DNA from 3 places in the Serratia sp. D1N4 genome. Region 1 is predicted to be linked to each of the others. Evidence: predicted binding sites of a transcription regulator. Region 1 holds the regulator's gene; each other region holds the start of a gene.
The links. The regulator sigma-54, encoded in region 1, starts transcription at its own class of promoters, with help from an activator protein. The targets are predictions, from matches to a motif close to GTTGGCACANNTTTCGCTNT.
Positions count from the first base shown of each region.

Region 2: a site for sigma-54 is predicted at 2,580-2,599, ahead of glnA (glutamate--ammonia ligase). Genes of this name have one in related genera too.
Region 3: a site for sigma-54 is predicted at 2,429-2,448, ahead of hypA (hydrogenase maturation nickel metallochaperone HypA). Genes of this name have one in related genera too.

Region 1 covers NZ_CM137274.1:4,730,617-4,734,708, forward strand. Annotated here, with positions in the region: gene kdsC (3-deoxy-manno-octulosonate-8-phosphatase KdsC) at 1-150, shown strand, start outside; gene lptC (LPS export ABC transporter periplasmic protein LptC) at 147-725, shown strand; gene lptA (lipopolysaccharide ABC transporter substrate-binding protein LptA) at 694-1,233, shown strand; gene lptB (LPS export ABC transporter ATP-binding protein) at 1,240-1,965, shown strand; gene rpoN (RNA polymerase factor sigma-54) at 1,996-3,429, shown strand; gene hpf (ribosome hibernation promoting factor) at 3,453-3,740, shown strand; gene ptsN (PTS IIA-like nitrogen regulatory protein PtsN) at 3,971-4,092, shown strand, end outside.
Region 2 covers NZ_CM137274.1:5,270,592-5,274,683, forward strand. Annotated here, with positions in the region: gene yihX (glucose-1-phosphatase) at 1-315, opposite strand, end outside; gene typA (ribosome-dependent GTPase TypA) at 484-2,307, opposite strand; gene glnA (glutamate--ammonia ligase) at 2,681-4,090, shown strand.
Region 3 covers NZ_CM137274.1:2,655,940-2,660,031, reverse strand. Annotated here, with positions in the region: gene hypD (hydrogenase formation protein HypD) at 1-969, opposite strand, end outside; gene ACX1CU_RS11610 (HypC/HybG/HupF family hydrogenase formation chaperone) at 956-1,249, opposite strand; gene hypB (hydrogenase nickel incorporation protein HypB) at 1,240-2,034, opposite strand; gene hypA (hydrogenase maturation nickel metallochaperone HypA) at 2,052-2,396, opposite strand; gene hycA (formate hydrogenlyase regulator HycA) at 2,642-3,109, shown strand; gene ACX1CU_RS11590 (4Fe-4S dicluster domain-containing protein) at 3,170-3,775, shown strand; gene ACX1CU_RS11585 (proton-conducting transporter transmembrane domain-containing protein) at 3,772-4,092, shown strand, end outside.

The sequences.
Region 1 (4,092 bases):
GTCGCTGTAGCAGATGCGCATCCGCTGCTGACACCGCGTGCTCATTACGTTACCCGCATTGCCGGTGGGCGTGGTGCCGTGCGTGAACTGTGTGACATTATTCTTTTGGCTCAGAACAAGCTGGAAGGGGCCAAAGGGTTGTCAATATGAGTAAAACCAAGCTTTGGATCACCCTGATACTGGCGGTGATCGTACTGGCGCTGATCGGCTGGAATATGGCCGACTTCAGCGATGACGACAGTTCGGTGCCGATCAATCATCAGGATCCGACCTACCAGAGTCAGCATACGGTGACCGTGGTGTACAGCCCAACCGGTAAGCTGAACTATAAACTGGTGGCCGAAGAGGTGAAGTATTACACCGCCGATGAATTAAGCTGGTTTACCCAGCCGGTGATGACGCTGTTTGATCAGAACGCCGTAGCCACCTGGTCGGTACGCGCCGATCGCGCCAAGCTGACCAAGGATCGTATGTTGTATCTGTACGGCCACGTTGAGGTGAACAGCCTGACCACCACCTCGCAGCTAGAAAAAATCAAAACGGACAATGCTCGGGTTAATCTGGTCACACAGGATGTCTACTCCGATGACGAAGTGACCCTGTTCGGGACCAATTTTACCTCTAACGGCATGAAAATGCGTGGGAACTTGCGGGACAAAACCGCTGAGCTGATTGATAAGGTCAAGACCAACTATGAAATTCAGAACCAAAAAACAACTCCGTAATCTGTTGATCGCCAGCCTCGTTTTGACCGCCAGCACTCCGGTTCTGGCGTTGAAATCCGACGCCGATCAGCCGGTGAATATCAATTCACTGAAACAATCGCTGGATATGCAGAGCAACGTCAGCACCTTTACCGACGAAGTGGTGATCAAGCAGGGCACCATTGAGATCAAAGCCGATAAAGTGGTGGTTACTCGTCCAGATGGCGATCAGAACAAGACCTACATTGAAGCCTTTGGCAACCCGGTCACGTTCTACCAGATGCAAGATAACGGCAAGCCGGTGAAAGGCCATGCACAAAAAGTTCGTTACGACGTTGCCACCCAGTTAGTCACGCTCACTGGCAATGCCTACCTGGAACAGCTCGACAGCAATGTGCAGGGCGATCGCATCACCTATCTGGTACAGCAGCAGCAGATGCAGGCGTTCAGCGATAAAGGCAAACGCGTGACCACGGTGCTGGTGCCATCACAGTTGCAAGACAAAAACGGTCAAAAGAAGAGTAACTAATCACTTATGGCAACACTCATCGCAGAACATCTGGCGAAAGCCTATAAAGGCCGCAAAGTCGTTGAAGACGTCAGCCTGAAAGTGAAATCCGGCGAAATCGTCGGCCTGCTGGGCCCCAACGGCGCAGGGAAAACCACTACTTTCTACATGGTCGTGGGTATCGTTCAGCGCGATGCCGGGCGTATCGCCATCGATGAAGAAGACATCAGCATTCTGCCGCTGCATGCGCGTGCACGCCGCGGTATCGGCTATCTGCCGCAGGAAGCCTCGATCTTCCGTCGCCTGAGCGTTTACGACAACCTGATGGCCGTGCTGGAAATCCGTGACGATCTCACCAGCGAACAGCGTACCGATCGTGCGGTAGAACTGATGGAGGAGTTCCATATTTCTCATCTGCGCGACAACCTGGGCCAGTCACTTTCCGGTGGTGAACGCCGCCGCGTGGAAATTGCCCGCGCGCTGGCCGCCAACCCGAAATTCATCCTGCTGGATGAACCCTTTGCCGGGGTTGACCCGATTTCCGTTATCGATATAAAGAAAATCATCGAGCACCTGCGTGACAGCGGCCTGGGCGTGCTGATCACTGACCACAACGTGCGCGAAACGCTGGACGTGTGTGAACGCGCCTACATTGTCAGCCAAGGCAAACTGATTGCCCATGGCACACCAGATGCTATTCTGGCCGATGAGCAAGTGAAACGCGTTTATCTGGGCGAAGAATTCCGCCTCTAGGTTCTAGCAAACGGAAGTAACCTGAAGATTATGAAGCAAGGTTTGCAACTCAGGCTCAGCCAACAATTGGCGATGACTCCCCAGCTACAGCAGGCGATACGTCTGCTGCAGCTGTCCACGCTTGAGCTCCAGCAGGAAATCCAACTGGCGTTAGAGAGCAACCCACTGCTTGAACAAACCGACCTGCACGACGAGATCGACACTGAAGAACGCCCCGAGACCGAAGCGCTGGATACCCGTGAAGCGCTGGAACAGAAGGATATGCCCGAAGAGCTGCCTCTGGATGCCACTTGGGACGAAATCTACACCGCAGGTACCCCATCAGGTAACAGCATCGATTACAGCGATGATGAACTCCCGGTCTATCAGGGGGAAACCACCCAGACGCTGCAAGACTATCTGATGTGGCAGGTGGATTTAACGCCGTTTTCCGATACCGACGCGGCCATTGCCACCTCGATCGTCGACGCCGTTGATGATACCGGCTATCTCACCGTGCCGCTGGAAGACATTCTGGAAAGCATCGGTGATGACAATGTGACCATGGACGAGGTCGAGGCGGTACTGAAACGCGTACAGCGCTTCGACCCGATCGGCGTTGCCGCGCGCGATCTGCGTGATTGCTTGCTGATCCAGCTTTCTCAATACGCCAAAGACACGCCTTATCTCGCCGAAGCACAATTAATCGTCAGTCATCATCTGGATTTGCTGGCCAATCACGACTTTCGCAGCCTGATGCGAACAACCCGCTTAAAAGAAGATACACTGAAAGAAGCGATGGTGCTGATTCAGTCGCTCAACCCGCGTCCTGGTCAGTCAATCAACACCGGTGAATCAGAGTATGTGATCCCGGATGTGCTGGTGCGCAAGGTACAGGATAAATGGCAGGTTGAACTCAATACTGACAGCATCCCGCGGCTGAAGATCAACCAGCAGTATGCTGCGCTTGGCAATAGCGTGCGCAACGATGCCGACGGCCAGTTTATCCGCAGCAATCTGCAGGAAGCGAAGTGGCTGATTAAAAGCCTGGAAAGCCGTAACGACACTCTGCTCAAAGTGACCCGCTGCATTGTCGATCAGCAGGAAGCGTTCTTTGAACAGGGGGAAGAATTTATGAAACCCATGGTGCTGGCCGATATCGCCCAGGCCGTGGAGATGCACGAATCGACCATCTCGCGCGTGACCACGCAGAAGTTTCTGCACAGCCCGCGCGGCATTTTTGAATTAAAATATTTCTTCTCCAGCCATGTGAATACCGACAGCGGCGGCGAAGCCTCCTCCACGGCGATCCGTGCGTTGGTGAAGAAGTTGATTGCGGCGGAAAACCCCGCTAAACCGCTTAGCGACAGCAAGCTGGCCACGATGCTTTCCGATCAGGGGATCATGGTGGCACGGCGCACCGTTGCCAAGTACCGAGAGTCTTTGTCCATCCCGCCGTCAAATCAGCGCAAACAGTTGATTTGACCTCACTAGAGAAGGAAGACATTATGCAGCTCAACATTACCGGACACCACATCGAAGTCACTGAACCTATGCGTGAGTTTGTGAACACCAAGTTCGCCAAACTCGAACAGTATTTTGATCGCATAAATCAGGTGTATGTCGTTCTTAGTGTGGAAAAAGTGCAGCAGATTGCTGAAGCAACGGTGCACGTGAATGGAGGCGAGTTGCACGCCACCTCGGAAAAAGAAGATATGTATGCCGCAATTGACAGCCTGATCGATAAACTGGCGCGCCAATTGAACAAGCATAAAGACAAACTCAAGCAGCACTGACATTAAGGCCGCGATCGCCCAGGCGAAAGCAGCCCAAATTGTAGTCATTGGCTACCAGGCAACCATCGGCGTGTTACCCTGAATGGGGCACGCCGATCAGCCATCAGGGTTAAACCGGCGAAAAAAACCGATTCATCAAGCGTAATCGGCACAGGCAGTTTGCACACCACCCGTTGTGGTTTCAAATCGCCAGTCACAGCGTTTGATGAGGTTTTTTAAGTGAAGATGAGATGAACAACGAAATAATGCAATTAAGCTCGGTATTAAACATCGAGTGCACCAAAAGCTCGGTACACTGCACCAGCAAGAAACGGGCGTTGGAAATTATCAGCGAATTGGCAGCCAAACAGCT
Region 2 (4,092 bases), 540 kb from region 1:
CACCACTACACGGTGCCCCTCATTGCGCAAGCGAAGCATAATGTCGATCACTTCTGGGCGCAGGGCGACAAACACCGCCTGCCAGCCAGTGGCAAACTGTTCGAAACTGAGCGCAACCCCCATCTCATCACACAGTTTAGCGGCAAAATCTTCGTCGCTGATTTCACCGCGTTCGTGCTGCTGGAAGACTTCGCCCATGCTGAAACGATCGGTCAATATCGCCAGCGGTGTACCGCTCAGATTGCTCCACACTCCCAGCACACGTTTGAAATCGATATCGACGATCACATTACCTAAATCAAAGATATACAGCATAGTCCTCTCCTGATGGGCCAGTGAGATTTTACTGTAACGGGAAAAGTTAAGGCTGAACAGGGAACAAGGAGGAAAAGCGCACGACACGCCGCAGAAACGGGGGAAAGACTGAGGAAAAAACTCAGGGCGCCTTTACGCGCCCTAAGCATTGCGGATTAAATCAGCTGATTAAGCTTCTTTAGGACCGCGGCTTGCACGCTTACGATCGTTTTCCGTCAGGTGACGCTTACGGATACGGATCGAGGTTGGCGTCACTTCTACCAGTTCGTCATCATCGATAAATTCCAGAGCTTGCTCCAGAGACATCTTGATGGCAGGAACCAAGGTAGTTGCTTCGTCAGTACCAGAAGCACGCATGTTGGTCAGCTTTTTACCGGTCAGGCAGTTCACGGTCAGGTCGTTAGAACGTGAGTGAATACCGATGATCTGGCCTTCATACACTTCTGCGCCATGGCCCAGGAACAGCTTGCCGCGATCTTGCAGACCGAACAGGGCGAATGCTACCGCTTTACCCTGGCCGTTGGAGATCAGCACGCCGTTCTGACGCTGACCCACTTCACCTTGACGCACGTCGTCATAATGGCTGAAGGTGGAGTACAGCAGACCCGTACCGGAAGTCATAGTCATGAATTCGTTACGGAAACCGATCAAACCACGGCTTGGGATCACATAGTCCAGACGCACACGGCCCTTACCATCAGGATCCATGTTTTTCAGGTCAGCTTTACGCTCGCCCATCGCCTGCATCACAGAACCCTGATGCTGCTCTTCGATGTCCAACGTCACGTTTTCGAATGGCTCCTGCTTGCGGCCATCGATTTCGCGGAAGATAACTTTCGGACGGGAAACCGCCAGTTCGAAACCTTCACGACGCATGTTCTCGATCAGTACCGACAGGTGAAGTTCACCACGGCCTGAAACGCGGAATGCATCAGCATCTGCCGTTTCTTCAACGCGCAATGCCACGTTGTGTACCAGTTCTTTGTTCAGGCGCTCAAGGATCTGACGTGAAGTCACATACTTGCCTTCTTTACCACAGAACGGTGAGGTGTTGACGTTAAAGAACATGCTTACGGTCGGTTCATCAACCGACAGCGCAGGCAGTGCTTCTACCGCGTTCACATCACAGATGGTATCGGAGATGTTCAGTTCACCCAGACCGGTGATAGCGATGATGTCGCCCGCTTCGGCAACGGTGGCTTCGATACGCTCCAGACCCATGTGGGTCAGCACTTTACCGATTTTACCGTTACGGGTTTTACCTTCGCTGTCGACCACAGTGATTTGCTGGTTAGGCTTCACTTTACCGCGCTTGATACGGCCGATGCCGATCACGCCAACGTAGTTGTTGTAGTCCAGCTGAGAGATTTGCATCTGGAATGGAGCATCCATCTCAACCTGCGGTGCAGACACGTGGTCAACGATCGCCTGATACAGCGGGGTCATGTCTTCAGCCATCTCGTTATGGTCGAGACCTGCGATACCCAGCAGTGCAGAAGCATAGATGATTGGGAAATCGAGCTGTTCGTCGGTGGCGTCCAGGTTAACGAACAGATCGAAGACCTGATCAACGACCCAGTCAGGACGCGCGCCAGGGCGGTCAACCTTGTTGATGACCACGATCGGTTTCAGACCGTTAGCGAACGCTTTCTTGGTCACGAAACGGGTTTGCGGCATTGGGCCATCCATCGCATCCACGACCAGCAGCACCGAGTCGACCATTGACATCACTCGCTCAACCTCACCGCCGAAGTCGGCGTGTCCTGGGGTATCCACGATGTTGATGCGGTAGTCTTTCCAATTAATGGCGGTGTTTTTTGCGAGGATGGTAATCCCACGCTCTTTCTCCAAATCGTTGGAGTCCATTACGCGTTCAGTTGCTTCTGTACGCTCTCCGAAAGTACCGGATTGTTGCAGCAACTTGTCAACCAGGGTGGTTTTACCATGGTCAACGTGGGCAATAATGGCGATGTTACGCAAATTTTCGATCACAGCTTTGCCTCAGGCATTAGAAATAGCGCGCTATTGTACACGTATTAAGCGAGGTACTAAACAAGATCACAACACTCTCTTATAAACAACTGTGTACAGGTCAGTTTGTGATCTCATTCACGGTGCAAAAAGCAGCAACTGATGACGTTTTGCACCATTTAAGTGCCCCAGCAGGCATTATTTGCACCACAGCAGTGCATTGCATCCCCCATGGTGCATACTAGGGATGGGCAAAACCCGCGCAGAAAGGCGATTATTGCGCTTTTAAAATAGTTGGCACAGTTTTCGCTTTAGTCTACGCAAGGCGAAATCAAGCCAGTTTCCACAGATTCGTTCCACGACGACGACAACGATAAATCCGGGAGAGTTAAGTATGTCCGCTGAACACGTTTTAACGATGCTGAATGAGCATGAAGTGAAATTTGTAGACCTGCGCTTCACTGACACCAAGGGTAAAGAACAACACGTCACCATCCCTGCTCATCAGGTAAATGCCGATTTCTTCGAAGAAGGCAAAATGTTTGACGGCTCCTCGATCGGTGGTTGGAAGGGCATCAACGAATCTGACATGGTGCTGATGCCAGACGCCAGCACTGCGGTTCTGGATCCGTTCTTTGAAGAAACCACGCTGATCATTCGCTGTGACATCCTCGAGCCAGGCACCATGCAGGGCTATGACCGTGACCCGCGTTCGATCTCCAAACGTGCAGAAGATTTCCTGCGCTCTTCCGGCATTGCAGACACCGTGCTGTTTGGGCCAGAACCAGAGTTCTTCCTGTTTGACGACGTGCGTTTCGGCAGCAGCATCCGTGGTTCCCACGTGAGCATCGATGACATCGAAGGCGCCTGGAACACCAGCACCAAATACGAAGGCGGCAACAAAGGCCACCGTCCAGCGGTGAAAGGCGGTTACTTCCCAGTACCACCGGTTGACTCTTCACAGGACATCCGTTCTACCATGTGTTTAACCATGGAAGAAATGGGTCTGGTGGTTGAAGCTCACCACCATGAAGTGGCCACCGCAGGTCAGAACGAAGTGGCAACCCGCTTCAACACCATGACCAAGAAAGCCGACGAAATCCAAATCTACAAATACGTGGTGCACAACGTGGCGCACGCATTTGGTAAAACCGCGACCTTTATGCCAAAACCGATGTTCGGTGATAACGGTTCCGGTATGCACTGCCACATGTCGCTGTCCAAGAACGGTGTTAACCTGTTTGCTGGCGACAAATACGGCGGCCTGTCTGACATCGCACTGTTCTACATTGGCGGTATCATCAAGCACGCTAAAGCGATCAACGCCCTGGCTAACCCGACCACCAACTCTTACAAGCGTCTGGTCCCAGGTTACGAAGCACCGGTGATGCTGGCTTATTCTGCCCGTAACCGTTCAGCGTCTATTCGTATTCCAGTGGTTTCCAGCCCGAAAGCTCGCCGCATCGAAGCGCGCTTCCCGGATCCAGCGGCTAACCCATACCTGTGCTTCGCAGCACTGCTGATGGCTGGTCTGGATGGCGTGATCAACAAGATCCATCCTGGCGATGCCATGGACAAAAACCTGTATGACCTGCCGCCGGAAGAAGAAGCTGAGATTCCAAAAGTGGCCGGCTCACTGGATGAAGCTATGGCTGCACTGAACGAAGACCGCGAGTTCCTGACCCGTGGTGGCGTGTTCACTGACGACGCGATCGATGCTTACATCGAACTGCGTAAAGAAGAGATGGACCGCGTTCGCATGACGCCACACCCAGTAGAGTTCGAGCTGTACTACAGCGTTTAAAT
Region 3 (4,092 bases), 2.1 Mb from region 1:
ACAGCACGCCTGTGGATCGTCCGCCATCCGTTGCCGCTGCGGGCAGAAAATCCGTTCCGCATCAAATGCGGCATAGGCTTTGGTTAAAGTAATCGCCGAATCGGCAATGGTGCCCAACCCGCGCCATTCGCTGCCGCCGCCGAGGGTAAACACCTCGCGTATCGCCTGCTGCGCCAGTGGGTTACCCGCTTCCGGCACTACCCGCCGATACTGGTTCTGTGTCTGGCTTTGCTGCTGGCAAAACTGTTCAACCAGCATCATCACACCCTGCAAAATATCCAGCGGTTCAAAACCGGTCACCACCAGAGGTTTGTGATATTGCTGGCTGATAAAGTGATACGGCGTGGTGCCGATCACCATGCTGACATGGCCGGGGGCCAGAAAGCCGTCGATGCGCACATCCGGCTGCTGCAACAGGCTGCGCAAGGTGGGGATCAGGCTGATATGCTGGCAAAATACGCTGAAGTTTGCCGTACCTTCCAGCTTCGCCTGCTGTAGCGTCACCGCCGTGACCGGCGTGGTGGTCTCAAAACCCAGAGCGAAAAACACCACCTGCCGCTGCGGGTTTTGCCGCGCCAGTTGCAAGGCGTCCAGCGGTGAGTACACCACCCGCACATCGGCCCCGCGCTCTCTGGCCTGCAACAGCGAACCCTGCCTGCCCGGCACGCGCAGCGCGTCACCAAAGGTGCAGAAAATCACCTCAGGATGCGCGGCAATCTCGCAGCAGGCATCAATGCGCCCCATCGGCAACACGCACACCGGGCAGCCAGGGCCATGGATAAATTCAATCTGCGGCGGCAACAGCTTATCCAGCCCAAAGCGGAAAATGGCATGGGTATGCCCACCACAGACTTCCATGATCTGCAATGGCCGCTCGGCGGTCGCCGGTAGCTGCTCCGCGCGGCGGAAAATACGCTGCAACAGCAGTTTTACCAGGCGCGGATCGCGGAATTCATCAACGTAATCCATGGTTACCTTCCCCGGCCAGAAACAGCGCCACGTCCTGTTCCACTTCCCCCATCGCCTGCAAGGCCGCCAGCATCTCCTGAGCTTCTTGCTGGTCAAGGCGGCTCATGGCAAAGCCTACGTGGATCAACACCCAGCAGCCGATCAGCGCTTCGCGGGGTTCATCGGCCTGGCACACCAGGGCAATATTGACCTCGCGCTGTACTCCGCATACATCAGCCCAGGCGTGCTGCGGCTGGATCTTATCCAATGCTACGATCTGGCCGGGAATGCCTATGCACATAGCTGCGCCTCCAGCCAGGCCAGCCACTGATCCATGCCCTCACCGCTGCTGGCAGACAGAGCGATCACCTCGATCGCTGGGTTAACCAAGCGGGCATTGGCAATGCAGGCCGCCAGATCAAAGTCCAGATAGGGCAGCAGATCGATCTTGTTCAGCAGCATCAGGCTGGCGGCGGCAAACATATGTGGATATTTCAGCGGTTTGTCTTCCCCTTCGGTTACCGACAGCACCGCCACCTTGTGCCGCTCGCCGAGATCGAAACTGGCCGGGCACACCAGATTGCCCACGTTCTCGATAAACAGCAGGCTGTGCGGCTTCAGCGCCAGCCGCTGAGCGGCATCCTGCACCATCTGAGCATCCAGATGGCAGCCTTTGCCGGTATTAACCTGGATCGCCGCCACCCCGGTAGCGCGAATGCGTTCGGCATCGTTGGTGGTTTGCTGATCGCCTTCGACCACCGCGCACTCCTGCTTGCCGCGCAGCCGCAACAGGGTGTTGGTCAGCAGCGTGGTTTTACCCGAACCGGGGCTGGAAACCAGATTCAGCGCCAGAATATGCTGCGCGGCGAAATACTGCCGGTTGTGTTCCGCCAGCCGATCGTTTTTATCCAGCACGCGGGTTTCAATCTCCAGCATCCGGCGCTGGCTGATGCCCGGCGCATGGGTGCCTGCCACGCCAAAGCCGTAATGCAGATCGCCCTGCAGGCTCCGTTGCGGGCGGAATGGCACTTTTACTTCGCCTTCAATCGTTACTTCACCTTGGGCACAACCGCAGGTACTGCACATATTCATTCCCCTTTGCGTTATTCAATTTCCAGGCGCTTGATTTGCAGGCCATCGTCCGCCTGCACCCGCAGATTGCGCCCGGCACACTGCGGGCAGAGCAACACCTGCGGCATGAGCAGCCGAACATCCGCTTGGCAGTCATGGCACCAGCACTGCGCCTGCTGCTCGATCACATGCAGTTCGCACCCTTCTGCCAGCGTGCCGCGGCACACCATGTCGAAACAGAACCTCAGCGATTCCGCCTCTACACAGGAAAATGCCCCCACTTCAAACCACACCGCAGTAATGCGCCGCGCCTGATGTTGCCGGGCATGCTGCTGCATGATCTCCACCGCGTGCTGGCACAAGGTTATTTCGTGCATTGAACCTCCGTACACCGAGTCATGGATCTCTCTTTGCAAATACGGTGCCAAATCGCGAGTGACATATTTGTCGAACGACATGTCATCGACACCCTAATGAAGTTGAACGTTTACCCGGTAGTGAATGATTACCGATTGAATCTAAAGGGAATAGTGAGCGAATAGCGGTTTTGGCACGCTTTATGCCATAGCAAGCTGACCAACAACTATTTCGACAGTCGTGATTTCAATATTGGGTGACGAGCATGAGCACAATCAGTGAAGTAACCAGCCAGGCTGACTATATCGCCAGTAAAAACAACCGCTTGATGGCGCAGTGGCAAACCTATCACAGCACGCTGATCAAGGCGGTGACTACCACGAAAAAGAAGATTAATCATGAATTTACCTACAGCCAGGAAAATGACCTGCGCTTTATTTTATTCAATCACTTTCTTGTCCGCGTTCAGTTAACCGATGGTTTTTACAGCCGCGATATTTGCTACAGCATTAATCTGGCCAGCCCCCAGGAAGCAGAGCACTTTGCGCCCTTCGCCCACGCCACGCTGGGTGAAGACGGCAATATCGACGGCGTGGTGAATAACCGCGATATGCCAGCGGTCTTCGATCACTACCTGAATAAGATCGCCGTCATCTATCAATGCCTGTTTGATTCATTGCATGACGGCCATGCCATTCATGACGCGCTGATAAAAATTACCCAGCCTGCATAACTGTCGAAACGTCATTTTTTACTGTCGATTTCGTCAAAAATGACGAAACAAGGAGCGTGCATGAACCGCTTTATCATTGCGGACCCCAAACTCTGTATTGGCTGCAACACCTGCATGGCGAGTTGTTCTGAGGAACACCGGCTACAGGGGTTGCAGGCACTGCCTCGGTTACAGGTTAAACGCAGCGCTTACGACTCGGCACCGGTGATGTGCCACCAATGCGAAGACGCGCCCTGCGCGCAGGTGTGCCCGGTGAATGCCATTCGGCATCAGGATAGCGCCATCGTGCTGAACGAAAGCCTGTGCGTCAGTTGCAAGCTGTGCGGCATTGCCTGCCCGTTCGGTGCCATCGGTTTCGCTGGCAGCAGGCCGCTGGCTATCCCAGCCGATTGTAATACCCCATTGGCGCTGCCTGCCGAACGCGCACCGCGCCCAATCAGTGCCTTTCTCGATTGCCTGCCGGGCGTGCGCGCGGTGGCGGTGAAGTGCGATCTGTGTGCCTTCAGCCCCGCAGGCCCGGCCTGTATCCGCACCTGTCCTACCCAAGCCATCCGGCTAGTGACCGATAGCGACGTGCGCCACGCCAGCAAACAGAAGCGGCGCAACGCCATGCAGGCGCTCTGCGCCGATCTGCCGTTCGTCACCCGCAAGGAGCCACACTCATGATGAATGCCACACTACCCGATCCGCTGTTGCTACTTGCGCTGGCACTGGCGGGGCATCTGCTGTTCGCCCTGCTGAGTTGGCTGCTGGCATCCTGGCCGCGCCTGGGAGCTCTGTTCAGCGGCGGCGGCCTTATTCTCTGTGCGCTCACCGCCTTGCTGGCCGCGGGGAAAATGCTGTTCAGCCCGCTGCACAGCGCCGTTTTACCCTGGCTGCACTATGCCGTTGAGGTCAGTGGCCTGAATGCCCTGCTGCTGTTGGTGATTGCCCTGAGCGCTTTGTGCGCTGGGCTGTATCACGCCGGTTGGTTGCACACTCTT